One region of the Gottfriedia sp. S16(2024) genome, then DNA from elsewhere that is predicted to be linked to it. Evidence: a T-box and tRNA genes for the amino acid it is inferred to sense, from the RefSeq annotation. Region 1 holds a T-box; the other regions hold tRNA genes.

Region 1 (6,930 bases):
TTTAGCTCAAAATGGAGATACAATTGAATCCGTAGCTAAAAAATATAACTTACAAACTCAGCAGTTAAATCGTGTTAATAACTTGAATGATGAATTTTTATCAGAAGGGCAAATCATTTATATTCCCGTAACTGCAATAAAACAATAACAATATGGTGAGAGCTTTGTATTAGTTAAGACACTTGTCTACTAATACAAGGCTTTTACGCATTTAGAAAGTGAGAGTGACGCATCTTGTATAGAAAACCTAAAGATGAAATAAGCGTCATTTTAGCACAGTATCATATTGTCCCAAATTATTTTGAAACTGTTGGTAAAGTAGTTAAAATCTATACGAATCAAGGTGTATTCGCACTAAAAGAGGCAAATGTGAATCGAGTTTATAGAAATAATTTGATTGATAATGTTCGTTCTTTACAAGATAAAGGCTTTCGAAATGTTGTGCCAATTTATCATACCCAGAGCGGGGATTATATTGTTGAATTTAATACGAAGCATTACTATTTAATGCCGTGGATTGAGAGTGTTGATGAAAAGTCAGATGAGAATTTACATTTTCAACGAATGTTTACTTCACTAGGTAAAATGCACAACAGTACACAAAAAGAGAAAAAGGTAGATAAAGATCAATTACAAATCCATTATGATACGTTAACAAAAAGATGGAGTAAAGATAAAGATGTATTGGAAAATTTCATTGAAGCTGCTGAAGATAATTGGTATATGTCACCTTATGAACTAAGCTATTGCACGTATTTTCATAAAATATTAAGTGCACATCAATTTGCTAAGGGTCAGTTAGATGAATGGTTTAAAAAAATGAAGGAAACTGAAAATACAAGAGTTGTCATGAACCATGGAAATTTATCTATTTCGCACTTTCTTGTAAATAAAAGAGGTGAAGGTGTCTTTATTAATCTAGAAAATGCACAAGAAACTACACCAATTCAAGACTTAACTAACTATTATAAGACTTCTTTTAAAACCTATCCTATTCAGCAATCTGATCGTAATAATTGGCTTAATATGTATGAAAAGAATTTTTCATTAAGAGAAGAGGAAAGAATGTTATTTTTAAGCTATATGGCATATCCAACTCAGTTTGCTTCCAAAATTTCTAAATATTTAAAGCGATCCGAGGTTAATAATGAAAAAGACAATGTAAGAGATTTATTAAATGCATACTGGCATATGATTAATATTGAATATTTTGTCTCTAAAATTCAAGAGGATATTGAAGCAGCGAAATCTATAGATGATTTATGAATTCAGACTGCCTAATTAAGAGAAAATAAAACATCTATCCAAAAAATGTATCACCGCATTAATGGTAGCAACAACTAATGGTGTTGGAGAATACATGGATAGATGTTTTTTTATATTTATTATTTTACATGACGTTTAATAGCATTAACTACACTCTTACGTACAAAATCCTTGTCCGTAATATGATCCTTTGAAAAAGAGATTCGAACATTATTTTCATCAGTACCAAATAACTTAGAAAACTTACTTGTTGTTTCTTTTTGTTTTTGATTAAGTTGAAGAATTAAGTCGACTGTTTTGTCAAAGCTTAAATAATTAACCTCAACCTCTTCTAATTTTCCACGGAATTCGCCATTCATTGGATAAAATTCAAATTCTTGAATAATTTTTCCATATTTCTTTTTGTTTTCACTATCTCTTAATACAAATCCTTCTTCTTGAAGTGCTTGGATTACCGTTTTTAAGCCAACTGAAGGAACTACTTGAACGCCATCAGCATCATATTGGTCAACAGCCTTTTCTATTTCTAAATGAGTTTTAATCCAAATATGGGATTTGTGAAGTGATACCGGTGTATTTTCAGATAAGGTGAAAAAGAAAGGAATAACAACTTCTTCATTTGCATTTATTATACGATCAACTGATACGATAAATTTTTGTAAAGTACCATTCTTATTAATAATCTTATCATTTGATTCAACTTGATATTCAGTCATTACATGTAAAAAGACGGAATCTAGTTCTTGCTTAACTCGTCCACCTTTTATATATAATTCACCTTTTACTCGTTCACCAGCTTGATATTCTTTTTTTTCAAGCTTTGTATCGATTCTCGTTCCACCGATTCCGAGAACACGAGCTAATGTATTTTTAAATAAACCCATGAATATCCCCCTAAAAATTATATCTACATACTTTATAATTATCGCATAATTAAATAAGTACTAGTATACCAGAATGTTAAATAATCATTACAATTATTTTTCGTATTTTTTTTATGTGTTAAAAAATATGGTACTATATTGACACTTATTGAATAATCTACAAAGAAATAAGAAATACTGTTGACTAAGCTTAAGTAAATTTTGTAGACTATTACATATATTCATAATGAAATGCATTGATAGGGAAGAGTACAACGAACTAGTTCTTCAGAGAGGAAACCATTTGGTGAGAGGTTTCTAGAAAATAGAGTTGGAATGTCGCCCTTGAGCAGTGGCTTCGAAAGCTTTTTGTGATTAGAAGTTACCGGATGATCCGTTATCTTTTTTAAGTGTGTCAGCTAAACACAAGTTTTTTCTGACAAAAAAAGGTGGTACCGCGAATTCAACTCCATTCGTCCTTTTCAAGGATGAGTGGAGTTTTTTTATTTTTCAATAATTATTAGAGGAGATGAATCCGAATGGAAACTACAAAAAAATCATTACCAACAAAATATGATCCAAATTTAGTTGAAAAAGATCGTTACCAATTTTGGTTAGATGGGAAATTCTTTGAAGCACAAGTGGAATCAGAAAAGCCAAAATATACAATCGTAATTCCTCCACCAAACGTAACTGGAAAATTACACTTAGGTCATGCATGGGATACAACATTACAAGATATTTTAACTCGTACTAAACGAATGCAAGGTTATGATGTACTTTATTTACCTGGTATGGACCACGCTGGTATTGCTACACAAGCAAAAGTTGAAGCAAAATTACGTGAAGAAGGCTTATCAAGATATGATTTAGGACGTGAAAAATTCCTAGAAAAAGCTTGGGAGTGGAAAGAAGAATATGCTTCTCATATTCGTTCTCAATGGGAAAAAATCGGTTTAGGTTTAGATTACTCTCGTGAACGCTTCACATTAGATGAAGGTCTATCAGATGCAGTAAAAGAAGTATTCGTTAAGCTATACAAAAAAGGATTAATCTATCGTGGTGAATATATCATCAACTGGGATCCAGCAACAAAAACAGCTTTATCAGATATCGAAGTTATTTATAAGGATGTTCAAGGTGCATTCTACCATATGCAATACCCATTAACAGACGGAACTGGAAACATTCAAATTGCAACTACTCGTCCTGAAACAATGCTTGGAGATACTGCAATTGCGGTTCATCCGGAGGACGAAAGATATAAATCAATGGTTGGTAAAACAGTTACACTTCCTATCGTTAATCGTGAAATTCCAATTATTGCTGACGATTATGTTGATATGGAATTTGGTACTGGAGTTGTAAAAATTACTCCTGCTCATGACCCTAATGACTTTGAAGTTGGAAACCGTCATGACTTACCTCGCATTCTTGTAATGAATGAAGATGGTACGATGAATGAAAAAGCAGGAAAATACAATGGTATGGATCGCTTTGAATGCCGTAAACAAATCGTTAAAGATTTACAAGAGATGGGTGTTCTTGTTGAAATCGAAGAACATATGCATTCTGTAGGTCATAGTGAACGTAGCGGAGCGGTTGTTGAGCCTTATTTATCAACTCAATGGTTTGTTAAAATGCAACCACTAGCTGATGCTGCAGTAGCATTACAAAATTCTGATGATAGCGTAAAATTTGTACCAGATCGATTTGAAAAAACGTATCTACGTTGGATGGAAAATATTCGTGACTGGTGTATTTCACGTCAATTATGGTGGGGACATCGTATTCCGGCTTGGTACCATAAAGAAACTGGTGAGATTTATGTAAATCAAGAGCCACCAGCTGATATTGAAAATTGGAATCAAGATAACGACGTTTTAGATACTTGGTTCAGTTCAGCATTATGGCCATTCTCAACTTTAGGTTGGCCAAATGAAGAAAGTAAGGATTTCCAAGCCTATTTCCCAACTAATGTATTAGTAACTGGATATGATATTATTTTCTTCTGGGTATCAAGAATGATTTTCCAAGGAATTGAATTTACAGGTAAACGTCCATTTAACGATGTTTTAATTCATGGCTTAGTACGTGACGAGCAAGGACGTAAAATGAGTAAATCACTTGGTAACGGTGTTGACCCAATGGATGTTATTGAGAAATATGGAGCAGATTCATTACGTTACTTCTTAACAACAGGAAGTTCACCAGGCCAAGATTTACGTTTCAGTATTGAGAAAGTTGAAGCGACTTGGAACTTTGTAAACAAAATTTGGAATGCTTCTCGTTTTGCTTTAATGAATATGGAAGGTTTCACATATGAAAATATTGATTTAACGAAAGAAAAATCTGTTGCTGATGAATGGATTTTAACTCGCTTAAATGAAACAATTGAAAGTGTAACAGCTTTAATCGATCGTTATGAATTTGGTGAAGTAGGTCGTGTACTTTATAACTTCATTTGGGACGATGTTTGTGACTGGTATATCGAAATGGCAAAGATTCCTTTATACGGTGACAATGAAGATGCAAAAAATATGACTCGTTCAGTTCTAGCACACGTATTAGAAAGTACAATGAAGCTTTTACATCCATTTATGCCTTTCGTTACTGAAGAAATTTGGCAATCTCTACCTCACCAAGGTGAATCTATTACAGTTTCTGCTTGGCCAACAGTTAGAGAGGAATTAACAAATAAAGAAGCTTCTGAAACGATGAAAATATTAGTTGAGTTAATTCGTTCAGTTCGTAATATTCGTGCAGAAGTAAACACGCCAATGAGCAAAAAAGTTCAACTAATGATCTCTGCAAAGGATGAAACGATTGCAGCAGCATTAGAAGAAAACCGTTCTTATATTGAGCGCTTCTGTAATCCAGAAGAATTAACAATTTCTACTAACTTAACTGCACCAGAAAAATCGATGTCAGCAGTAATTAGTGGGGCAGAACTTTATCTTCCTCTAGAAGGATTAATTAATCTTGAAGAAGAGAAAAAACGTTTAGAGAAAGAATTAGAAAAATGGACTAGTGAAGTTGAACGAGTTCAAAAGAAATTAAGTAACCAAGGATTTGTAGCGAAAGCTCCTGAAGCAGTTATTGAAGAAGAGCGTCGTAAAGAAAAAGATTATCTTGAAAAACAAGAATCTGTAAGAGCTCGAATTGCAGAACTAAGTAAATAAGTAGTTTAAGCAGTTGATTTAATTGACTGTAATAAAAGTTAGTAAGATAAAAACGGCGAATTGAGTTAATGATTCGTCGTTTTTTACTATAAAGGTAGGGTTATGATGGTTAATACATATGAGGAAGCTCTGAAATGGATGTATAACAGAACAAAATTTGGCATTGTACCTGGATTACAAAGAATGGAAGAAATGCTTGCTAGATTAGGAAATCCCCAGTTAAGTGTTAAAACAATTCATGTCGCAGGTACGAATGGGAAAGGCTCAACAATTACGTTTCTTCAAAGTATTTTATTAGATGCAGGGTATACTGTAGGAACTTTTACATCACCATATATATTAGATTATCGTGAACAAATCATGTTTTGCGGTGAAATGATTAGTGAACAAGAATTTATTCAACTAGTAAACTGTATGATTCCAGTTGTTGAAGAAGTTGAACAGTTACCTTGTGGTGCTCCAACTGAATTTGAAATCATTACGGCAATGGCTTTTTACTATTTCGGTAAAATTAAAGAACCAGACATATTTTTAGTAGAAGCTGGTTTAGGTGGGTTAGAGGATTGCACAAATGTTATGACACCCTTAATTAGTATTATTACGAGTATTGGCCATGATCATCAACAAATTCTTGGTGAAACAATAGAAGAAATCTCTAAGCATAAGGCAGGAATCATTAAAAAGGGAATTCCAATTGTTACAGCAGAATTGAAAGATAAAGCTTTAACGATTATTCAAAATACTGCAATCAAGAATGAAGCTGATTATTTTGAATATGGAAAGCATTTTTTTGCTTCTCCTTTGAAAGATTCACTTAATGAAAAATTTAATTACCATGGCATTGACAAGTTAATTGAAAATATTGAGTTATCAATGCTTGGGCAACATCAAATTAGGAATGCTTCTTGCGCAATTTGTGTTGTTCAATTATTACAAACTAAATATGAGATGAAATTTAGTGAAGAGAATATCAAAAGGGGATTAAAAATAGCTCATAAAGCAGGTAGATTAGAAAAAATAGCATCTAATCCTGTCATTTATATTGATGGCGCACATAATGTTGAAGGAATTCAAAGTTTAGTGGAGACGATGAATAGCCATTTTCATGATAAGAAAATAAAGATTCTGTTCTCTGCCTTAAAAGATAAAAAAGTTGAAGAGATGTTAAAAGAATTACGAGAAATAACAAATAATATTGTAATGACAACTTTTGATTTTCCTAGAGCGATGAATAAAGACGAGTTAATTTCGAATGCTAATACACTCGATATAAAATATGAAAGTGATTTATCTATTGCATTAGAGAAGAATATAAAGGATAGTCAGGAAAACGAGATATTGTTAATAACCGGTTCTTTATATTTTATCTCAGTAGTCAGAAGATACTTGCTAAAAAAATTCGCTTAGAATTGTAAAGGAGGGCCCATAATCTTGATTAGTAAGCATAGTAATAGGTTGATTTGGATCGCATGGATTGTTCTAATGCCTATCATATTTTATTATGCTAATTTGGTTAGCCCTCTTAGACATATAGATCGTTCGAGTTTTTTGATTATAATCGCGTTATTTCTAATTGTAGCAAATATGCCGATTAAAATTAATGATGCTACATTTTCTTT
Region 2 (6,930 bases), 3.4 Mb from region 1:
ATTCTTTTTCTTGAATAGGATGACTTCGATGTCCTTCACCAAAATAAAGCTGTAATCGTTCTTTTAAATAACGCTCTAAAAGTTCACGATTAAACAAGATAATCCCCCTTTTCAACATATATTCTTATTCTATACGATGTTGAAAAATAAGAGATTATACCACTCATTATTGATTACTTTGAAAGAACAGCATTAATTTCATTAAGTACAATCTCATCTTGCTCTTTTTGTAAACAACTTTCAATAAATGGTGTACTGGTCTTTCCTTCAATCTCAAAAATAGCCCAGATAGCTGTACCTCTTATTACTGGTCTAGCATCTTTTTTTGCTAATTGCTTTAAATCCTCTAATGCAGATTCATCTTTAAAATGTGCTAAAGCAATAATAGCATTTCGCTGAATAGGATTCTTTCCTCTCCATGACCCAGAAATTTGACCAAACTGACTTTTAAACTCTCTATTACTTACCTTTAATACTGAGCGTAATAAAGGTTTTACAGTTTCCGGATCAGGTTCCATTTCAGTATGATGCGTAAAATTAACCCCTTTATTTTTAGGACATATTGTCTGACATGTATCGCAACCATATATTCGATTTCCTAACTCTTTTCGAAACTCAACAGGAATCATTTCTTTTGATTGGGTTAAAAATGCAATACAATTTTTAGCATTTAATTGACCTGGAGAAACAATAGCGCTTGTCGGACAAACATCAAGGCATTTTGTACACTCTCCACACTGTTCCTCAATAGGCGAATCTGGTTCAAAAGGTAATGAGGTAATCATTTCCCCTAAATAGACATAGGAACCGAATTCTGGGGTAATGATTGAACAATTTTTAGCACTCCAACCTATACCTGCTCGCTCAGCTACAGCTCGATCTACTAGCTCTCCAGTATCGACCATCGACTGAACCTTTGCATTTGGATAATGTAATAAAATAAATGACTCAAGCTGAAGTAATTTCTTTTTTACAACTACATGGTAATCTTCCCCCCATGAAGCCCTACAAAAGATACCTCTTGTAGATCCTTTTTTACTTTTAGGAGGATTTTTCATTTTAGATGGATAAGCTAGAGCAATTGCAATTATTGAATTAGATTCTGTCATAATTTTTCTTGCATCTACTCTTCGTTCAATATCCTTTGTCTCAAAACCCGATTGGTAATTTAATTCCTGCTGCTTATATAAACGATTTTTTAATGTTAAAAACGGATCAACAGTTGTAAATCCAATCTTATCTATTCCAATTTCTTTACTATATAAAATCAATTCTTTTTGAAATTCTTTTATATTCACAAGAATCACCTAACTGCCTGTTAATTTACAAATTATATTTTCTATTCTAGTCAGAAAATTATTTCTTTATTTAATTATGACACAAAATCCTTTAATAATAGACTTTTTAATATAAAAAAACGCAATGTATCGTTCTTCGAATGAATCAATACACTGCGTTGTTATCAAGTTATAAGTGCTTATCTACTAATACAAATGTAATATGTATTTAGTAGGTTTTTAATGAACTTGTAATTAAATTTATCATAAATATGTCATAAATTCAAGAATAAAATCATTTTTTGTCGAAAGTGTTCTAGCATGGTTAAGCTTAGAATATGGAAAGGTCGAGAATAGAAAATGTCTAAATTAGTAAGCTCAATAATCATCAGAACTTTATTAATTAGCTAATAGCAGAGTGTATTGAAAGATTTGTAGAAATTTGAATAAAGGTATAATTTATTTTCTCATAGAATTCTTCTTTATAGGTTAAATATAGGAGGAGAATAACTATGACAGATCCTTTGGTAAATGAAGAAAAAAATCCTTTGGTCGAAAGTTTCGAAGGTGTCTGTAGTTTGATTGAAGAAACAAACGACAGAATTGATTTTACACAAGATACCCTTAAGGAACTTGATCGATACAATAACGAGAAATTAAAAGATGCAAAACAATTTACTATTAAAGTAGCTGCTGCAAGCTTACTAATAGCAACAACAGGATTAGTCGTTACTTTAGCAAATAAAAGAAAACCAAAACAGTTTGATTGGCTTGCTGCAAAGCAAAAACGTAAATATGTAAAAATGTAATGAAGAGCATTTCTAAATGAAGAATAGCCCCTTAAAGAAAGGCAGTGACTATAATGGTCGTTGCCTTTCTTTATGATAATCGTATGAAGATAATTTTTTAATGCTCGATGAAGATAAAGAATATATAAACCCTATTCTATTCCTTACCTTTTACTATATAAACAAAAAAAAGGATTCTGCATCTCTGCAAAATCCTCTTCCCTGATTTCAATATAGCGGTGACAGGACTTGAACCTGCACATCCGTGAAGATACCTGATTTTGAGTCAGGCGTGTCTGCCATTCCACCACACCGCCAAAAAGTTATAAAATAATTATAATATAGGAAGGACTAATTGTCCAATCAAATCTGAAATTAAAAACCTCTTACTTTTGTAAGAGGTTTAATGATACCGAGGGCCGGACTCGAACCGGCACGGGGTCAACCCCCGCAGGATTTTAAGTCCTGTGTGTCTGCCATTCCACCACCCCGGCAGAAGTAAATTAAAAGGCGGTAACCGGATTTGAACCGATGATAAAGGTTTTGCAGACCTCTGCCTTACCACTTGGCTATACCGCCATATTTGGAGCGGAAGACGGGGTTCGAACCCGCGACCCCAACCTTGGCAAGGTTGTATTCTACCACTGAACTACTTCCGCATAATGGCTGGGCTACCTGGATTCGAACCAGGGCATGACGGAATCAAAATCCGTTGCCTTACCGCTTGGCTATAGCCCATTAATTAAGAACTTTATATACTATATTCAGTTTATTATAAATAATATTACTCACTTGAGTAATCCTTACAATAATTTAAATGGGGCGACCGATGGGAATCGAACCCACGAGTGTCGGAACCACAATCCGATGCGTTAACCACTTCGCCACGACCGCCATTATTGAATTATTTGGCAGGGGCAGTAGGAATCGAACCCACACCAAAGGTTTTGGAGACCTCTATTCTACCGTTAAACTATGCCCCTATAAAAATGGTGGAGGGGGACGGATTCGAACCGCCGAACCCACAGGGAGCGGATTTACAGTCCGCCGCGTTTAGCCACTTCGCTACCCCTCCGGTTAAAGAGTGCCGACTAGAGGACTTGAACCCCCAACCTACTGATTACAAGTCAGTTGCTCTACCAATTGAGCTAAGTCGGCTTAATAATAATTGCTTGCTATATATTTTATTTAAGATGGTGGCTCGGGACGGAATCGAACCGCCGACACGAGGATTTTCAGTCCTCTGCTCTACCGACTGAGCTACCGAGCCAACTTAAATGGCGGTCCCGACCGGGATCGAACCGGCGATCTCCTGCGTGACAGGCAGGCATGTTAACCGCTACACCACGGGACCATTTGGTTGCGGGGACAGGATTTGAACCTGCGACCTTCGGGTTATGAGCCCGACGAGCTACCAGACTGCTCCACCCCGCGATAATGTGGACTCTATTATTTATAGATCCATAAACTGTATTTCGTTAAGACCATCCCAATCTCAGGATGTTATTGCAAGTAGCAGCTCGATTGGTATGCTGAAGTAATTTCTTCGAAGCATATTCGCTCGTGCTCCACCCCGCGATAATAAGATATATATATTAATTTTAATAATTAAATGGTGGAGGATGACGGGCTCGAACCGCCGACCCCCTGCTTGTAAGGCAGGTGCTCTCCCAGCTGAGCTAATCCTCCAGGATAAAATGGTGACCCGTACGGGACTCGAACCCGTGTTACCGCCGTGAAAGGGCGGTGTCTTAACCGCTTGACCAACGGGCCAGTATAATAGTGCTGAAAACATGTGGCGGAGAGCAAGGGATTTGAACCCTTGAGACAGGGTTACCCGCCTACACGATTTCCAATCGTGCTCCTTCGGCCACTCGGACAGCTCTCCAAAATGGCTCCGCAGGTAGGGTTCGAACCTACGACCACTCGGTTAACAGCCGAGTGCTCTACCACTGAGCTACTGCGGAATAATCATAAACCAAGCGACGTTCTACTCTCACAGGGGGAAACCCCCAACTACCATCGACGCTGAAGAGCTTAACTGCCGTGTTCGGTATGGGAACGGGTGTGACCTCTTCGCTATCATCACTTGATTCAATTCCTTAAGGACAATAACTATTATATCAAATCTCACTCAAAAGTCAATGACTTTTTAAAAGTTTTTTATAATAACTTTTGCACCCTCAAAACTAGATAATGTCATTATCAAACTTGTTAGTTAAGTCCTCGACCGATTAGTATCAGTCAGCTCCACGTGTCACCACGCTTCCACCTCTGACCTATCAACCTGATCGTCTCTCAGGGGTCTTACTAGCTTAACGCTATGGGAAATCTCATCTTGAGGGGGGCTTCATGCTTAGATGCTTTCAGCACTTATCCCTTCCACACATAGCTACCCAGCCATGCTCTTGGCAGAACAACTGGTACACCAGCGGTGTGTCCATCCCGGTCCTCTCGTACTAAGGACAGCTCCTCTCAAATTTCCTGCGCCCACGACGGATAGGGACCGAACTGTCTCACGACGTTCTGAACCCAGCTCGCGTACCGCTTTAATGGGCGAACAGCCCAACCCTTGGGACCGACTACAGCCCCAGGATGCGATGAGCCGACATCGAGGTGCCAAACCTCCCCGTCGATGTGGACTCTTGGGGGAGATAAGCCTGTTATCCCCGGGGTAGCTTTTATCCGTTGAGCGATGGCCCTTCCATGCGGAACCACCGGATCACTAAGCCCGACTTTCGTCCCTGCTCGACTTGTAGGTCTCGCAGTCAAGCTCCCTTATGCCTTTACACTCTTCGAATGATTTCCAACCATTCTGAGGGAACCTTTGGGCGCCTCCGTTACTCTTTAGGAGGCGACCGCCCCAGTCAAACTGCCCACCTGACACTGTCTCCGAGCCGGATAACGGCTCTAGGTTAGAATTTCAATACAGCCAGGGTAGTATCCCACCGACGCCTCCACCGAAGCTAGCGCTCCGGCTTCTCAGGCTCCTACCTATCCTGTACAAGCTGTACCAAAATTCAATATCAAGCTGCAGTAAAGCTCCACGGGGTCTTTCCGTCCTGTCGCGGGTAACCTGCATCTTCACAGGTACTATAATTTCACCGAGTCTATGGTTGAGACAGTGCCCAAATCGTTACGCCTTTCGTGCGGGTCGGAACTTACCCGACAAGGAATTTCGCTACCTTAGGACCGTTATAGTTACGGCCGCCGTTTACTGGGGCTTCAATTCAGAGCTTCTCCCGTAAGGGATAACCCCTCCTCTTAACCTTCCAGCACCGGGCAGGCGTCAGCCCCTATACTTCGCCTTGCGGCTTCGCAGAGACCTGTGTTTTTGCTAAACAGTCGCTTGGGCCTTTTCACTGCGGCTCTCCCGGGCATACACCCAAAAGAGCACCCCTTCTCCCGAAGTTACGGGGTCATTTTGCCGAGTTCCTTAACCATAGTTCTCTCGCTCACCTTAGGATTCTCTCCTCGCCTACCTGTGTCGGTTTGCGGTACAGGCACCTATTTCCTCGCTAGAAGCTTTTCTTGGCAGCGTAGAATCAGGAACTTCGGTACTATATTTCCCTCGCCATCACAACTCAGCCTTATGATGTGCGGATTTGCCTACACATCAGCCTAATTGCTTGGACGCGCATATCCAGCAGCGCGCTTACCCTATCTTTCTGCGTCCCTCCATCGCTCAAACGGAAATGAGGTGGTACAGGAATATCAACCTGTTGTCCATCGCCTACGCCTTTCGGCCTCGGCTTAGGTCCTGACTAACCCTGGGAGGACGAGCCTTCCCCAGGAAACCTTAGGCATACGGTGGACGGGATTCTCACCCGTCTTTCGCTACTCATACCGGCATTCTCACTTCTAAGCGCTCCACCAGTCCTTACGATCTAGCTTCAACGCCCTTAGAACGCTCCCCTACCACTGATACCATACGGTATCAATCCGCAGCTTCGGTGATACGTTTAGCCCCGTTACATTTTCGGCGCAGAGTCACTCGACCAGTGAGCTATTACGCACTCTTTAAATGGTGGCTGCTTCTAAGCCAACATCCTGGTTGTCTAAGCAACTCCACATCCTTTTCCACTTAACGTATACTTTGGGACCTTAGCTGGCGGTCTGGGCTGTTTCCCTCTTGACCACGGATCTTATCACTCGTAGTCTGACTCCTATGGATAAGTCATTGGCATTCGGAGTTTGACTGAATTCGGTAACCCGTTGGGGGCCCCTAGTCCAATCAGTGCTCTACCTCCAAGACTCTAACACATAAGGCTAGCCCTAAAGCTATTTCGGGGAGAACCAGCTATCTCCGAGTTCGATTGGAATTTCTCCGCTACCCACACCTCATCCCCGCACTTTTCAACGTGCGTGGGTTCGGACCTCCATTCAGTGTTACCTGAACTTCATCCTGGACATGGGTAGATCACTCGGTTTCGGGTCTACGACCACGTACTATATCGCCCTATTCAGACTCGCTTTCGCTGCGGCTCCGTCTCTTCAACTTAACCTTGCACGGGATCGTAACTCGCCGGTTCATTCTACAAAAGGCACGCCATCACTCGTTAACGAGCTCTGACTATTTGTAAGCACACGGTTTCAGGTTCTCTTTCACTCCCCTTCCGGGGTGCTTTTCACCTTTCCCTCACGGTACTGGTTCACTATCGGTCACTAGGTAGTATTTAGCCTTGGGAGATGGTCCTCCCAGATTCCGACGGAATTTCACGTGTTCCGCCGTACTCAGGATCCACTCAAGAGGGAACGAGGTTTCAACTACAGGGTTTTTACCTTCTTTGACGGACCTTTCCAGGTCGCTTCATTTACCCCGTTCCTTTGTAACTCCGTATAGAGTGTCCTACAACCCCAAGAGG
Region 3 (6,930 bases), 4.2 Mb from region 1:
CAGGTAGGCGAGGAGAGAATCCTAAGGTGAGCGAGAGAACTATGGTTAAGGAACTCGGCAAAATGACCCCGTAACTTCGGGAGAAGGGGTGCTCTTTTGGGTGTATGCCCGGGAGAGCCGCAGTGAAAAGGCCCAAGCGACTGTTTAGCAAAAACACAGGTCTCTGCGAAGCCGCAAGGCGAAGTATAGGGGCTGACGCCTGCCCGGTGCTGGAAGGTTAAGAGGAGGGGTTATCCCTTACGGGAGAAGCTCTGAATTGAAGCCCCAGTAAACGGCGGCCGTAACTATAACGGTCCTAAGGTAGCGAAATTCCTTGTCGGGTAAGTTCCGACCCGCACGAAAGGCGTAACGATTTGGGCACTGTCTCAACCATAGACTCGGTGAAATTATAGTACCTGTGAAGATGCAGGTTACCCGCGACAGGACGGAAAGACCCCGTGGAGCTTTACTGCAGCTTGATATTGAATTTTGGTACAGCTTGTACAGGATAGGTAGGAGCCTGAGAAGCCGGAGCGCTAGCTTCGGTGGAGGCGTCGGTGGGATACTACCCTGGCTGTATTGAAATTCTAACCTAGAGCCGTTATCCGGCTCGGAGACAGTGTCAGGTGGGCAGTTTGACTGGGGCGGTCGCCTCCTAAAGAGTAACGGAGGCGCCCAAAGGTTCCCTCAGAATGGTTGGAAATCATTCGAAGAGTGTAAAGGCATAAGGGAGCTTGACTGCGAGACCTACAAGTCGAGCAGGGACGAAAGTCGGGCTTAGTGATCCGGTGGTTCCGCATGGAAGGGCCATCGCTCAACGGATAAAAGCTACCCCGGGGATAACAGGCTTATCTCCCCCAAGAGTCCACATCGACGGGGAGGTTTGGCACCTCGATGTCGGCTCATCGCATCCTGGGGCTGTAGTCGGTCCCAAGGGTTGGGCTGTTCGCCCATTAAAGCGGTACGCGAGCTGGGTTCAGAACGTCGTGAGACAGTTCGGTCCCTATCCGTCGTGGGCGCAGGAAATTTGAGAGGAGCTGTCCTTAGTACGAGAGGACCGGGATGGACACACCGCTGGTGTACCAGTTGTTCTGCCAAGAGCATGGCTGGGTAGCTATGTGTGGAAGGGATAAGTGCTGAAAGCATCTAAGCATGAAGCCCCCCTCAAGATGAGATTTCCCATAGCGTTAAGCTAGTAAGACCCCTGAGAGACGATCAGGTTGATAGGTCAGAGGTGGAAGCGTGGTGACACGTGGAGCTGACTGATACTAATCGGTCGAGGACTTAACTAACAAGTTTGATAATGACATTATCTAGTTTTGAAGGTACAAAAATTATTATAAAAAATTTCATAAAGTTGTTGACTTTTAAATGAAATTTGATATAATAATTAATGTCCTAAATAAAATGAATCAAGTGATGATAGCGAAGAGGTCACACCCGTTCCCATACCGAACACGGCAGTTAAGCTCTTCAGCGTCGATGGTAGTTGGGGGTTTCCCCCTGTGAGAGTAGAACGTCGCTTGGTTTTAAGTTTATTCCGCAGTAGCTCAGTGGTAGAGCACTCGGCTGTTAACCGAGTGGTCGTAGGTTCGAACCCTACCTGCGGAGCCATTTTTAACTTAATGCTTCCATAGCTCAGCAGGCAGAGTACTTCCATGGTAAGGAAGAGGTCACCGGTTCGAGCCCGGTTGGAAGCTTAGGAAAAGTTGTACTGGCCCGTTGGTCAAGCGGTTAAGACACCGCCCTTTCACGGCGGTAACACGGGTTCGAGTCCCGTACGGGTCACCATTTATATTACGGAGGATTAGCTCAGCTGGGAGAGCACCTGCCTTACAAGCAGGGGGTCGGCGGTTCGAGCCCGTCATCCTCCACCATTTAATTTAATAAATACCGGAGGGGTAGCGAAGTGGCTAAACGCGGCGGACTGTAAATCCGCTCCCTGTGGGTTCGGCGGTTCGAATCCGTCCCCCTCCACCATTTATTGTTGGGCTATAGCCAAGCGGTAAGGCAACGGATTTTGATTCCGTCATGCCCTGGTTCGAATCCAGGTAGCCCAGCCATTTTTTTATTTAATCGTAATTTATTACGAGCCATTAGCTCAGTAGGTAGAGCATCTGACTTTTAATCAGAGGGTCGAAGGTTCGAATCCTTCATGGCTCACTCTTTTTTTTTATGTGCGGAAGTAGTTCAGTGGTAGAATACAACCTTGCCAAGGTTGGGGTCGCGGGTTCGAGCCCCGTCTTCCGCTCCATTCGCATATATTTTTATATAGTGGGGCCTTAGCTCAGCTGGGAGAGCGCCTGCCTTGCACGCAGGAGGTCAGCGGTTCGATCCCGCTAGGCTCCACCAATATACATAAAGTTAAACCTTAGTCATTTGACTAAGGTTTTTTGTTGTATATAATCATATGGTATAGCAATTAATAAGCTCAAAATGCATATGTATACAAAAAAATGTCGAGTTGACCCATTTGTTTTAAAAGATTTAAACTATTAATATAATTAATAACTTTAACAGTCAAAAAATTATATTTTTTCAAAAACAAGTAAGCGTTTTCTTTTATGAAATCAGTCGATGGGGGAAATAAAAATGTTAAAAGATATTTCAATTATTGGAGTACCATTAGATTTAGGACAAACTAGACGTGGGGTAGATATGGGGCCAAGTGCAATTAGATATGCACAGTTGCACGAACGTATTGAAAGAATGTCTTATCAAGTAGAAGACTTAGGCGATATTTTAGTAGAACGTACACCAGTTAAAGAAGATAATTCAGAACATAATTTAAAGAACTTAAAATCTGTAAAAGAAACATGTGAAAAGCTTGCTGCTGAAGTTGATGAAGTTATTAAAAGAAACAGAATGCCACTAGTACTTGGCGGTGATCATAGTATTGCAATCGGTACATTAGCAGGTGTATCAAAACATTATAATAATCTTGGATTAATTTGGTTTGATGCACATGGAGATTTAAATACTGCTGAAACATCTCCTTCTGGTAATATTCATGGTATGTCTTTAGCTGTTTCATTAGGTCACGGTCACGACTTATTAACGAAAATAGGTGGTTACTTCCCTAAAGTAAAACCAGAGAACGTAATCATTATTGGTGCACGTGATCTTGATGAAGGCGAAAGAGCAATTATTAAAGAATTAGGAATTAAAGTTTATACAATGCATGAAATTGATAAATTAGGAATGACAAAAGTAATGGAAGAAAGCATTGACCACTTGAAAGGGTGTGACGGAGTACACTTATCATTAGATCTTGATGGCCTAGATCCAATTCACGTTCCTGGTGTTGGTACACCTGTTCCTGGAGGAATCACTTATAGAGAAGGTCACTTAGCGATGGAAATGTTATCAGATGCTGATATTATTACATCAATTGAATTCGTAGAAGTTAATCCTATATTAGACGAAAGAAATCGAACAGCAATCGTAGCCGTTGCATTAATAGGCTCATTATTAGGTGAAAAGTTACTATAATTATTTCAAAAATAAAAAGCTAGCATTCGCTAGCTTTTTTACGTTGTAGAAAAACAACCTTGTCAATTAAATTACCAAATTTTCGTAGAAGGAGTAGAGTGACGTTGATTTCCACTACAGGATGCTCGCTTTCCATGGGGCGAGATTCTTTAGCCTCCTCGGCGAGCCTGCGGGGTCTCAGCCTTCCCGCATATCCCATAGGAGTCGAGCACCCCTTTCGTTCCAATCAACATATTCATCAAAAAAAGTGTGCAATAAAACCTATTCAAATTGCCTTTACTTAGAGTTTCCAAACAGTTGTTTATTAATCAGTTAGGAGGTCAATTAATATCGAACATTAATTAATAAGCTAATCAATTGAATTTGCTTTTCTAAAAATTAGCTCATAATATTTTTAACTTCTAAAAAAACTTACTAGTGTTATTGGAATCATAAAATTGCTCAAACATATTAAAATTTAAAATCATTAATAGACCATCCAAAAAATGATAATTTCATCATTAATAAATGTTCAATTAATGTCCGTTTTCCATATTGACCATTTTATATTTCAACACTCTGAAGAACTGTCTTTCAAAAAAGAATTAATTGTTGTCTATTCTTCTACGAATTTAGACAACTAATATATATAATTCTGTAATTTTGTTTAACATAACTAAAATAGTCGTTAAAGTATTGTTAATATAATTCATAACTCACAAATTTTGTGTATTGCAAAAATATGGTATAATACTCAAGATACAGTTTTATTCTATAGAATTTGGAGGGTAAAAGATGCCTTCTTTACATATAAATTTTTTACAGTACTTACAGAATGGATTAGACATACTAATAGTTTGGTTTGTTATTTATAGATTAATTATCATTATTCAAGGGACAAAGGCAGTCCAACTCTTAAAAGGTGTAACAATCATTATTGTCGTAAAAGTATTAAGCAGCCTATTCGGCTTGCATACTTTACAATTTTTAATGGATCAAGCATTAACATGGGGATTCTTGGCGGTTATTATTATCTTCCAACCAGAGTTAAGAAGAGCACTAGAACAGCTCGGACGTGGACGTTTCTTCTCTAGGACGACAGGTAGTGGGATTAATGACCGAAATGATATTGTTGAGAACATTGCAAAAGCCACTGAATACATGGCTAAACGAAGAATAGGTGCACTTATATCATTTGAGAGACAAACAGGTATGGGTGACTATATAGAGTCTGGTATTCGAATGAATGCTAATTTATCATCAGAATTACTGATTAATGTCTTTATACCAAATACACCTCTACATGACGGAGCGGTAATTATACAAGGTGAAAAGATTACAGCAGCAGCCTGTTACTTACCTTTGTCTGAGAGTGCATTTATTTCAAAGGAATTGGGAACGAGACATCGAGCTGCAGTTGGGATCAGTGAAGTTACTGACAGTATTACGATTGTAGTTTCCGAGGAAACAGGTGCAGTTTCAGTTGCAAGGAACGGAAATCTATACAGAGAATTATCAAAAGACGAGCTTATAAATTTATTAAATACTGAACTAAAATCACCAGAAGAGTCCACTACATCTAAATGGAATTGGAAGGTGAAACGTAATGGATAATTTTATGGATAATCGTTGGATATTAAGAGGAATCGCTTTATTAGTAACATTATTACTTTTTATGTCTGTCAATCTAGTCCCACAATCAAGTTCATCGGGCTTAGGAGACATACCGTTTGTTAATAATAAAGAATTAGTGCGAGATGTACCAGTAACACCTATTTATGATCAGCACAATCTAATTGTAACTGGAATTCCAAAGAATGTTTCAGTGCAATTAGATGGACCCAATAGTATTGTAAAAACAGCTGAGATGAAGAAGGATTTTGAAGTATATTTGGATTTAACTTCTTATGCTTTAGGTACATATGAAGTTCCTTTAAAAATTAGAAATATTTCAGATAAAATAAAAGCAACTATTAAACCAAGAACAGTTAGAGTAACAATTAATGAAAAAATTGAAAAAAATGTTTCAGTTAAAGTTGTTTATCTAAATGAAAAAAGGATTAAACATGGCTATAAGGCTGAAAATGCAATTGTTAAACCAGGTTTAGTTACAATAGTAGGATCAAGATATGATGTATCACAAGTGGCATATGCAAGTGTTGGTGTGGATGTTACTGATGCGAATCAGACATTTAGTCAGGTGCTACCTGTTCGATTATACAATAAAAAGGGTGTTCAACTTCCGTTCATTACAAGTCCAAGAAAAGTTGAAGTAACTGTCCCTATTGTTTCTGAAAGTGCTAGCTTCCCGATCAAATTAGTGCAAACAGGAACACTTAAAGATGGTTTAAAACTAAGTAGTCTTGCTAGTGATGTTAATGCAGTAAGAATTTATGCGTCAAAAGATTGGTTGGACAAGTTTAATGGACCAATACAAGTGCCAGTAGACATATCTTCATTTGATCAAAGTGGCACATATGAAGTTAATGTACCTACTCCAAATGGAGCATTTAGAGTTGACTCAAGCACTATTAACGTAAACGTTAATCTTGATCAAGAAATGGAAAAGAAATTTAGTAATATCCCAATTAATTTAGTGGGTGAAAATAATCAATTTGAATATAAGTTTACTAAGCCTCCTTTAGGAAAAGTAGTAGTTACTGCTAAGGGATTTAAGGAAGACTTGGATGCAATTAATCCAAGCGATTTAAATATTACAGCAAAAGTTAATGGACTAGATCCAGGAACTAGAGATGTAGCGCTTACTATTACAGGCCCAAAAGGAGCTATATATAGTTTAGATTTTGATACAATAACGATTGAAATTACTGATAAAAAATCATCTGCTCAAACTGATGAAAATGAGAATTCAGGCGATGTAGGACAGTCATCGAATTAGAAGGAGAGTTAAAATGGGTAAATATTTTGGTACTGATGGTGTACGAGGAGTTGCAAATAAAGAGTTAACTCCTGAATTAGCATATAAAATTGGACGCTGTGGCGGTTATGTTTTAACAAAAAATAATGTCAAACCTAAAATTATTGTTGGGCGTGACACACGTGTATCAGGACATATGCTTGAAGGAGCACTAGTTGCAGGTTTATTATCAATTGGTGCTGAAGTTATGAGATTAGGAGTTATTTCAACTCCAGGTGTTGCCTATTTAACAAAAGCACTTGGTGCACAAGCTGGTGTTATGATTTCAGCTTCGCATAATCCTGTTGCAGATAATGGGATTAAGTTTTTTGGTCCAGACGGTTTTAAATTGTTGGATGAGCAAGAAGCTGAAATTGAAGAACTAATGGATGCAGAAGTTGACCGTTTACCAAGACCAACTGGAAATGATTTATGTCAAGTTAGTGATTACTTTGAAGGTGGTCAAAAATACCTACAATTCCTTAAAAACACAATTGATGAAGATTTCTCAGGTCTATTAGTTGCTCTAGATTGTGCACATGGTGCTACTTCTTCATTAGCGC
Region 4 (6,930 bases), 4.8 Mb from region 1:
GTCCACGCTGTAAACGATGAGTGCTAAGTGTTAGAGGGTTTCCGCCCTTTAGTGCTGAAGTTAACGCATTAAGCACTCCGCCTGGGGAGTACGGTCGCAAGACTGAAACTCAAAGGAATTGACGGGGGCCCGCACAAGTGGTGGAGCATGTGGTTTAATTCGAAGCAACGCGAAGAACCTTACCAGGTCTTGACATCCTCTGACAACCCTAGAGATAGGGCTTTCCCTTCGGGGACAGAGTGACAGGTGGTGCATGGTTGTCGTCAGCTCGTGTCGTGAGATGTTGGGTTAAGTCCCGCAACGAGCGCAACCCTTGATCTTAGTTGCCAGCATTTAGTTGGGCACTCTAAGGTGACTGCCGGTGACAAACCGGAGGAAGGTGGGGATGACGTCAAATCATCATGCCCCTTATGACCTGGGCTACACACGTGCTACAATGGATAGTACAAAGGGTTGCAAGACCGCGAGGTGGAGCTAATCCCATAAAACTATTCTCAGTTCGGATTGTAGGCTGCAACTCGCCTACATGAAGCCGGAATCACTAGTAATCGCGGATCAGCATGCCGCGGTGAATACGTTCCCGGGCCTTGTACACACCGCCCGTCACACCACGAGAGTTTGTAACACCCGAAGTCGGTGGGGTAACCTTTTAGGGGCCAGCCGCCTAAGGTGGGACAGATGATTGGGGTGAAGTCGTAACAAGGTAGCCGTATCGGAAGGTGCGGCTGGATCACCTCCTTTCTATGGAGACATCATGAACCGATGGTTCATGTATGAAATGTTTCTTCATTGTTTTGTTTAGTTTTGAGAGTTCACTCTCAACTTTGTACCTTGAAAACTAGATAATGTCATTCATTAAACTGCGTAAGTTTAATTCAATTAGTTTTAAAATTAGTTAAGTTAGAAAGGGCGCACGGTGGATGCCTTGGCACTAGGAGTCGATGAAGGACGGGACTAACACCGATATGCTTCGGGGAGCTGTAAGTAAGCTTTGATCCGGAGATTTCCGAATGGGGAAACCCACTACTCGTAATGGAGTAGTATCTTTACCTGAATACATAGGGTACTGAGGACAGACCCAGGGAACTGAAACATCTAAGTACCTGGAGGAATAGAAAGCAATAGCGATTTCCTGAGTAGCGGCGAGCGAAACGGAAGATAGCCCAAACCAAGAGGCTTGCCTCTTGGGGTTGTAGGACACTCTATACGGAGTTACAAAGGAACGGGGTAAATGAAGCGACCTGGAAAGGTCCGTCAAAGAAGGTAAAAACCCTGTAGTTGAAACCTCGTTCCCTCTTGAGTGGATCCTGAGTACGGCGGAACACGTGAAATTCCGTCGGAATCTGGGAGGACCATCTCCCAAGGCTAAATACTACCTAGTGACCGATAGTGAACCAGTACCGTGAGGGAAAGGTGAAAAGCACCCCGGAAGGGGAGTGAAAGAGAACCTGAAACCGTGTGCTTACAAATAGTCAGAGCTCGTTAACGAGTGATGGCGTGCCTTTTGTAGAATGAACCGGCGAGTTACGATCCCGTGCAAGGTTAAGTTGAAGAGACGGAGCCGCAGCGAAAGCGAGTCTGAATAGGGCGATATAGTACGTGGTCGTAGACCCGAAACCGAGTGATCTACCCATGTCCAGGATGAAGTTCAGGTAACACTGAATGGAGGTCCGAACCCACGCACGTTGAAAAGTGCGGGGATGAGGTGTGGGTAGCGGAGAAATTCCAATCGAACTCGGAGATAGCTGGTTCTCCCCGAAATAGCTTTAGGGCTAGCCTTATGTGTTAGAGTCTTGGAGGTAGAGCACTGATTGGACTAGGGGCCCCCAACGGGTTACCGAATTCAGTCAAACTCCGAATGCCAATGACTTATCCATAGGAGTCAGACTACGAGTGATAAGATCCGTGGTCAAGAGGGAAACAGCCCAGACCGCCAGCTAAGGTCCCAAAGTATACGTTAAGTGGAAAAGGATGTGGAGTTGCTTAGACAACCAGGATGTTGGCTTAGAAGCAGCCACCATTTAAAGAGTGCGTAATAGCTCACTGGTCGAGTGACTCTGCGCCGAAAATGTAACGGGGCTAAACGTATCACCGAAGCTGCGGATTGATACCGTATGGTATCAGTGGTAGGGGAGCGTTCTAAGGGCGTTGAAGCTAGATCGTAAGGACTGGTGGAGCGCTTAGAAGTGAGAATGCCGGTATGAGTAGCGAAAGACGGGTGAGAATCCCGTCCACCGTATGCCTAAGGTTTCCTGGGGAAGGCTCGTCCTCCCAGGGTTAGTCAGGACCTAAGCCGAGGCCGAAAGGCGTAGGCGATGGACAACAGGTTGATATTCCTGTACCACCTCATTTCCGTTTGAGCGATGGAGGGACGCAGAAAGATAGGGTAAGCGCGCTGCTGGATATGCGCGTCCAAGCAATTAGGCTGATGTGTAGGCAAATCCGCACATCATAAGGCTGAGTTGTGATGGCGAGGGAAATATAGTACCGAAGTTCCTGATTCTACGCTGCCAAGAAAAGCTTCTAGCGAGGAAATAGGTGCCTGTACCGCAAACCGACACAGGTAGGCGAGGAGAGAATCCTAAGGTGAGCGAGAGAACTATGGTTAAGGAACTCGGCAAAATGACCCCGTAACTTCGGGAGAAGGGGTGCTCTTTTGGGTGTATGCCCGGGAGAGCCGCAGTGAAAAGGCCCAAGCGACTGTTTAGCAAAAACACAGGTCTCTGCGAAGCCGCAAGGCGAAGTATAGGGGCTGACGCCTGCCCGGTGCTGGAAGGTTAAGAGGAGGGGTTATCCCTTACGGGAGAAGCTCTGAATTGAAGCCCCAGTAAACGGCGGCCGTAACTATAACGGTCCTAAGGTAGCGAAATTCCTTGTCGGGTAAGTTCCGACCCGCACGAAAGGCGTAACGATTTGGGCACTGTCTCAACCATAGACTCGGTGAAATTATAGTACCTGTGAAGATGCAGGTTACCCGCGACAGGACGGAAAGACCCCGTGGAGCTTTACTGCAGCTTGATATTGAATTTTGGTACAGCTTGTACAGGATAGGTAGGAGCCTGAGAAGCCGGAGCGCTAGCTTCGGTGGAGGCGTCGGTGGGATACTACCCTGGCTGTATTGAAATTCTAACCTAGAGCCGTTATCCGGCTCGGAGACAGTGTCAGGTGGGCAGTTTGACTGGGGCGGTCGCCTCCTAAAGAGTAACGGAGGCGCCCAAAGGTTCCCTCAGAATGGTTGGAAATCATTCGAAGAGTGTAAAGGCATAAGGGAGCTTGACTGCGAGACCTACAAGTCGAGCAGGGACGAAAGTCGGGCTTAGTGATCCGGTGGTTCCGCATGGAAGGGCCATCGCTCAACGGATAAAAGCTACCCCGGGGATAACAGGCTTATCTCCCCCAAGAGTCCACATCGACGGGGAGGTTTGGCACCTCGATGTCGGCTCATCGCATCCTGGGGCTGTAGTCGGTCCCAAGGGTTGGGCTGTTCGCCCATTAAAGCGGTACGCGAGCTGGGTTCAGAACGTCGTGAGACAGTTCGGTCCCTATCCGTCGTGGGCGCAGGAAATTTGAGAGGATCTGTCCTTAGTACGAGAGGACCGGGATGGACACACCGCTGGTGTACCAGTTGTTCTGCCAAGAGCATGGCTGGGTAGCTATGTGTGGAAGGGATAAGTGCTGAAAGCATCTAAGCATGAAGCCCCCCTCAAGATGAGATTTCCCATAGCGTTAAGCTAGTAAGACCCCTGAGAGACGATCAGGTTGATAGGTCAGAGGTGGAAGCGTGGTGACACGTGGAGCTGACTGATACTAATCGGTCGAGGACTTAACTAACAAGTTTGATAATGACATTATCTAGTTTTGAAGGTACAAAAATTATTATAAAAAAAATCGAAGAAAGTTATTGACTTTTAAATGAAATTTGATATAATAATTAATGTCCTAAAGAAAATGAATCAAGTGATGATAGCGAAGAGGTCACACCCGTTCCCATACCGAACACGGCAGTTAAGCTCTTCAGCGTCGATGGTAGTTGGGGGTTTCCCCCTGTGAGAGTAGAACGTCGCTTGGTTTGATGGAGGATTAGCTCAGCTGGGAGAGCACCTGCCTTACAAGCAGGGGGTCGGCGGTTCGAGCCCGTCATCCTCCACCATATGCCGACTTAGCTCAATTGGTAGAGCAACTGACTTGTAATCAGTAGGTTGGGGGTTCAAGTCCTCTAGTCGGCACTCTTTATGAGCCATTAGCTCAGTAGGTAGAGCATCTGACTTTTAATCAGAGGGTCGAAGGTTCGAATCCTTCATGGCTCACCATTTTCTAAAAAGAAAATATTTGCGGGTGTGGCGGAATTGGCAGACGCGCTAGACTTAGGATCTAGTACTTCGGTGTGGGGGTTCGAGTCCCTTCACCCGCACCATTTATCTTGTTAAACAGTATATGCGGAAGTAGTTCAGTGGTAGAATACAACCTTGCCAAGGTTGGGGTCGCGGGTTCGAGCCCCGTCTTCCGCTCCATATATGCTGCCGGGGTGGTGGAATGGCAGACACACAGGACTTAAAATCCTGCGGGGGTTGACCCCGTGCCGGTTCGAGTCCGGCCCTCGGTACCATTTTTATAATATGCGCCCGTAGCTCAATTGGATAGAGCGTTTGACTACGGATCAAAAGGTTATGGGTTCGAGTCCTTTCGGGCGCGCCATATTGTTTCACCTGTAATTCTGAACGGGAAGTGGCTCAGCTTGGTAGAGCACCTGGTTTGGGACCAGGGGGTCGCAGGTTCAAATCCTGTCTTCCCGACCATTTAAAACATGGGGCCTTAGCTCAGCTGGGAGAGCGCCTGCCTTGCACGCAGGAGGTCAGCGGTTCGATCCCGCTAGGCTCCACTTGAAGAACTTAAATTAATTTATTATGGCGGTGTAGCTCAGCTGGCTAGAGCGTACGGTTCATACCCGTGAGGTCGTGGGTTCGACTCCCTCCGCCGCTACTTATTTAAGGACCTTTAGCTCAGCTGGTTAGAGCAGACGGCTCATAACCGTCCGGTCGTAGGTTCGAGTCCTACAAGGTCCACCACTTATAATGGAGTAATACCCAAGTCTGGCTGAAGGGATCGGTCTTGAAAACCGACAGGGGTGTAACAGCCCGCGGGGGTTCGAATCCCTCTTACTCCTCCATTTTTATTAAACTTTATATAAATGGAACTAACTTAGTTAGTATCCACATTATCGCGGGGTGGAGCACGAACGAATATGCTTCGAAGAAATTACTTCAGCATACCAATCGAGCTGCTACTTGCATAATCATCCTGAGATTGGGATGGTCTTAACAAAATAACTTTATTGGAACTATATTAAATAGTATCCACATTATCGCGGGGTGGAGCAGTCTGGTAGCTCGTCGGGCTCATAACCCGAAGGTCGCAGGTTCAAATCCTGTCCCCGCAACCAAATGGTCCCGTGGTGTAGCGGTTAACATGCCTGCCTGTCACGCAGGAGATCGCCGGTTCGATCCCGGTCGGGACCGCCATTTAAGTTGGCTCGGTAGCTCAGTCGGTAGAGCAGAGGACTGAAAATCCTCGTGTCGGCGGTTCGATTCCGTCCCGAGCCACCATCTTAAATAAAAAAATGATTATAATAATAAGCCGACTTAGCTCAATTGGTAGAGCAACTGACTTGTAATCAGTAGGTTGGGGGTTCAAGTCCTCTAGTCGGCACTCTTTATGGCGGTCGTGGCGAAGTGGTTAACGCATCGGATTGTGGTTCCGACACTCGTGGGTTCGATTCCCATCGGTCGCCCCATATTTTGCGGGTGTAGTTTAATGGTAAAATAGAAGCCTTCCAAGCTTCGGTCGTGGGTTCGATTCCCATCACCCGCTTTTTATAAAATTTAATGGGCCTATAGCTCAGCTGGTTAGAGCGCACGCCTGATAAGCGTGAGGTCGATGGTTCGAGTCCATTTAGGCCCACCATTAATTTTTATAATTAGTTTTTCCGCAGTAGCTCAGTGGTAGAGCACTCGGCTGTTAACCGAGTGGTCGTAGGTTCGAACCCTACCTGCGGAGCCATATGATAGAGAAGTACCCAAGTGGCTCAAGGGGCGCCCCTGCTAAGGGTGTAGATCGGGTAACCGGTGCGAGGGTTCGAATCCCTTCTTCTCTGCCATATTTTTTTTTGGCCCGTTGGTCAAGCGGTTAAGACACCGCCCTTTCACGGCGGTAACACGGGTTCGAGTCCCGTACGGGTCATAACTAAAGCTCAGTTATTTGTGATAACACAGGTAACTGAGTTTTTTATTTGTCTTTTTTAGGACTTTAGTGAACGACATTTAATTGAATACGCCTTTCTTCATATATTAGAGTGTTCTTCTTTCATTTTAGGATGTACAGGGAGGGAGCTCTTATAGTTGTAATATGTTTGCTGTCAATTTTACAAATAAAGTAATAGAAACAGCACATCGTAGTCCTAGCTCTCCACGGGTTTGCTATTCCTCTTTTCCATTATTCTTCATTTGGGTCACATATCCTTATTTTTCAATACTAATATCCTTTTCACTCATTTTAAATCTAAACATCATCAGTTGATCTATTAACTATTATCCTTCTTCTATAGAAATAGAAAGCAAGAAATTGAAAGCAAGCGCAATATCTTAGTGTTAAAATGTGAATAGCTAAAGATGAGGTGATTAAATGAACGGATTAAATAATGAGGTCATGTGGAATGCAGTTGAATCATGCGATGAAAACTACGATGGAGTGTTTATATATGCAGTTAAGTCCACTGGTATTTGTTGTAAACCTTCGTGTAAGTCAAGAACTCCATTAAAAGAAAATGTATCATATTATCCGTCATTTTCCTTGGCAATTAACGAAGGATACCGTCCATGTAAAAGGTGTCGCCCTGATTTACTTCACACAAATGAGGAGGATATTATTTTATCA

What was found. A T-box is a leader RNA that pairs with one kind of tRNA and senses whether it is charged. The one in region 1 lies ahead of AB1282_RS25400 (valine--tRNA ligase), so its partner is inferred to be a tRNA-Val.
Region 2: it has a tRNA-Val gene. The T-box ahead of AB1282_RS25400 (valine--tRNA ligase) is inferred to sense a tRNA for this amino acid. The anticodon was not compared.
Region 3: it has a tRNA-Val gene. The T-box ahead of AB1282_RS25400 (valine--tRNA ligase) is inferred to sense a tRNA for this amino acid. The anticodon was not compared.
Region 4: it has a tRNA-Val gene. The T-box ahead of AB1282_RS25400 (valine--tRNA ligase) is inferred to sense a tRNA for this amino acid. The anticodon was not compared.

What each region holds. Positions count from the first base shown of each region.
Region 1 is NZ_JBFLUO010000001.1:5,263,247-5,270,176, reverse strand. It holds gene AB1282_RS25415 (LysM peptidoglycan-binding domain-containing protein) at 1-148, shown strand, start outside; gene ysxE (spore coat protein YsxE) at 235-1,266, shown strand; gene AB1282_RS25405 (sporulation protein) at 1,386-2,150, opposite strand; T-box leader at 2,378-2,613, shown strand; gene AB1282_RS25400 (valine--tRNA ligase) at 2,669-5,311, shown strand; gene AB1282_RS25395 (bifunctional folylpolyglutamate synthase/dihydrofolate synthase) at 5,417-6,718, shown strand; gene AB1282_RS25390 (diguanylate cyclase) at 6,743-6,930, shown strand, end outside.
Region 2 is NZ_JBFLUO010000001.1:1,909,431-1,916,360, reverse strand. It holds gene AB1282_RS09095 (amidase domain-containing protein) at 1-97, opposite strand, end outside; gene queG (tRNA epoxyqueuosine(34) reductase QueG) at 174-1,298, opposite strand; gene AB1282_RS09085 (hypothetical protein) at 1,790-2,086, shown strand; tRNA gene AB1282_RS09080 (tRNA-Leu) at 2,300-2,382, opposite strand; tRNA gene AB1282_RS09075 (tRNA-Leu) at 2,476-2,559, opposite strand; tRNA gene AB1282_RS09070 (tRNA-Cys) at 2,574-2,644, opposite strand; tRNA gene AB1282_RS09065 (tRNA-Gly) at 2,650-2,724, opposite strand; tRNA gene AB1282_RS09060 (tRNA-Gln) at 2,729-2,803, opposite strand; tRNA gene AB1282_RS09055 (tRNA-His) at 2,884-2,959, opposite strand; tRNA gene AB1282_RS09050 (tRNA-Trp) at 2,975-3,048, opposite strand; tRNA gene AB1282_RS09045 (tRNA-Tyr) at 3,056-3,140, opposite strand; tRNA gene AB1282_RS09040 (tRNA-Thr) at 3,151-3,223, opposite strand; tRNA gene AB1282_RS09035 (tRNA-Phe) at 3,260-3,335, opposite strand; tRNA gene AB1282_RS09030 (tRNA-Asp) at 3,344-3,419, opposite strand; tRNA gene AB1282_RS09025 (tRNA-Met) at 3,423-3,499, opposite strand; tRNA gene AB1282_RS09020 (tRNA-Val) at 3,679-3,754, opposite strand; tRNA gene AB1282_RS09015 (tRNA-Glu) at 3,764-3,838, opposite strand; tRNA gene AB1282_RS09010 (tRNA-Ser) at 3,862-3,953, opposite strand; tRNA gene AB1282_RS09005 (tRNA-Asn) at 3,958-4,032, opposite strand; rRNA gene rrf (5S ribosomal RNA) at 4,043-4,158, opposite strand; rRNA gene AB1282_RS08995 (23S ribosomal RNA) at 4,280-6,930, opposite strand, start outside.
Region 3 is NZ_JBFLUO010000001.1:1,060,658-1,067,587, reverse strand. It holds rRNA gene AB1282_RS05005 (23S ribosomal RNA) at 1-1,271, shown strand, start outside; rRNA gene rrf (5S ribosomal RNA) at 1,392-1,507, shown strand; tRNA gene AB1282_RS04995 (tRNA-Asn) at 1,519-1,593, shown strand; tRNA gene AB1282_RS04990 (tRNA-Thr) at 1,607-1,679, shown strand; tRNA gene AB1282_RS04985 (tRNA-Glu) at 1,696-1,770, shown strand; tRNA gene AB1282_RS04980 (tRNA-Val) at 1,781-1,856, shown strand; tRNA gene AB1282_RS04975 (tRNA-Tyr) at 1,875-1,959, shown strand; tRNA gene AB1282_RS04970 (tRNA-Gln) at 1,968-2,042, shown strand; tRNA gene AB1282_RS04965 (tRNA-Lys) at 2,070-2,142, shown strand; tRNA gene AB1282_RS04960 (tRNA-Gly) at 2,159-2,233, shown strand; tRNA gene AB1282_RS04955 (tRNA-Ala) at 2,256-2,331, shown strand; gene rocF (arginase) at 2,572-3,471, shown strand; gene cdaA (diadenylate cyclase CdaA) at 4,246-5,064, shown strand; gene AB1282_RS04940 (CdaR family protein) at 5,057-6,349, shown strand; gene glmM (phosphoglucosamine mutase) at 6,363-6,930, shown strand, end outside.
Region 4 is NZ_JBFLUO010000001.1:414,327-421,256, reverse strand. It holds rRNA gene AB1282_RS02260 (16S ribosomal RNA) at 1-741, shown strand, start outside; rRNA gene AB1282_RS02255 (23S ribosomal RNA) at 894-3,831, shown strand; rRNA gene rrf (5S ribosomal RNA) at 3,954-4,069, shown strand; tRNA gene AB1282_RS02245 (tRNA-Val) at 4,075-4,150, shown strand; tRNA gene AB1282_RS02240 (tRNA-Thr) at 4,154-4,226, shown strand; tRNA gene AB1282_RS02235 (tRNA-Lys) at 4,235-4,310, shown strand; tRNA gene AB1282_RS02230 (tRNA-Leu) at 4,332-4,414, shown strand; tRNA gene AB1282_RS02225 (tRNA-Gly) at 4,437-4,511, shown strand; tRNA gene AB1282_RS02220 (tRNA-Leu) at 4,520-4,606, shown strand; tRNA gene AB1282_RS02215 (tRNA-Arg) at 4,619-4,695, shown strand; tRNA gene AB1282_RS02210 (tRNA-Pro) at 4,720-4,796, shown strand; tRNA gene AB1282_RS02205 (tRNA-Ala) at 4,807-4,879, shown strand; tRNA gene AB1282_RS02200 (tRNA-Met) at 4,907-4,980, shown strand; tRNA gene AB1282_RS02195 (tRNA-Ile) at 4,990-5,066, shown strand; tRNA gene AB1282_RS02190 (tRNA-Ser) at 5,075-5,167, shown strand; tRNA gene AB1282_RS02185 (tRNA-Met) at 5,364-5,440, shown strand; tRNA gene AB1282_RS02180 (tRNA-Asp) at 5,444-5,519, shown strand; tRNA gene AB1282_RS02175 (tRNA-Phe) at 5,528-5,603, shown strand; tRNA gene AB1282_RS02170 (tRNA-Thr) at 5,634-5,706, shown strand; tRNA gene AB1282_RS02165 (tRNA-His) at 5,716-5,791, shown strand; tRNA gene AB1282_RS02160 (tRNA-Gly) at 5,798-5,868, shown strand; tRNA gene AB1282_RS02155 (tRNA-Ile) at 5,885-5,961, shown strand; tRNA gene AB1282_RS02150 (tRNA-Asn) at 5,983-6,057, shown strand; tRNA gene AB1282_RS02145 (tRNA-Ser) at 6,064-6,154, shown strand; tRNA gene AB1282_RS02140 (tRNA-Glu) at 6,166-6,237, shown strand; gene AB1282_RS02135 (bifunctional transcriptional activator/DNA repair enzyme AdaA) at 6,679-6,930, shown strand, end outside.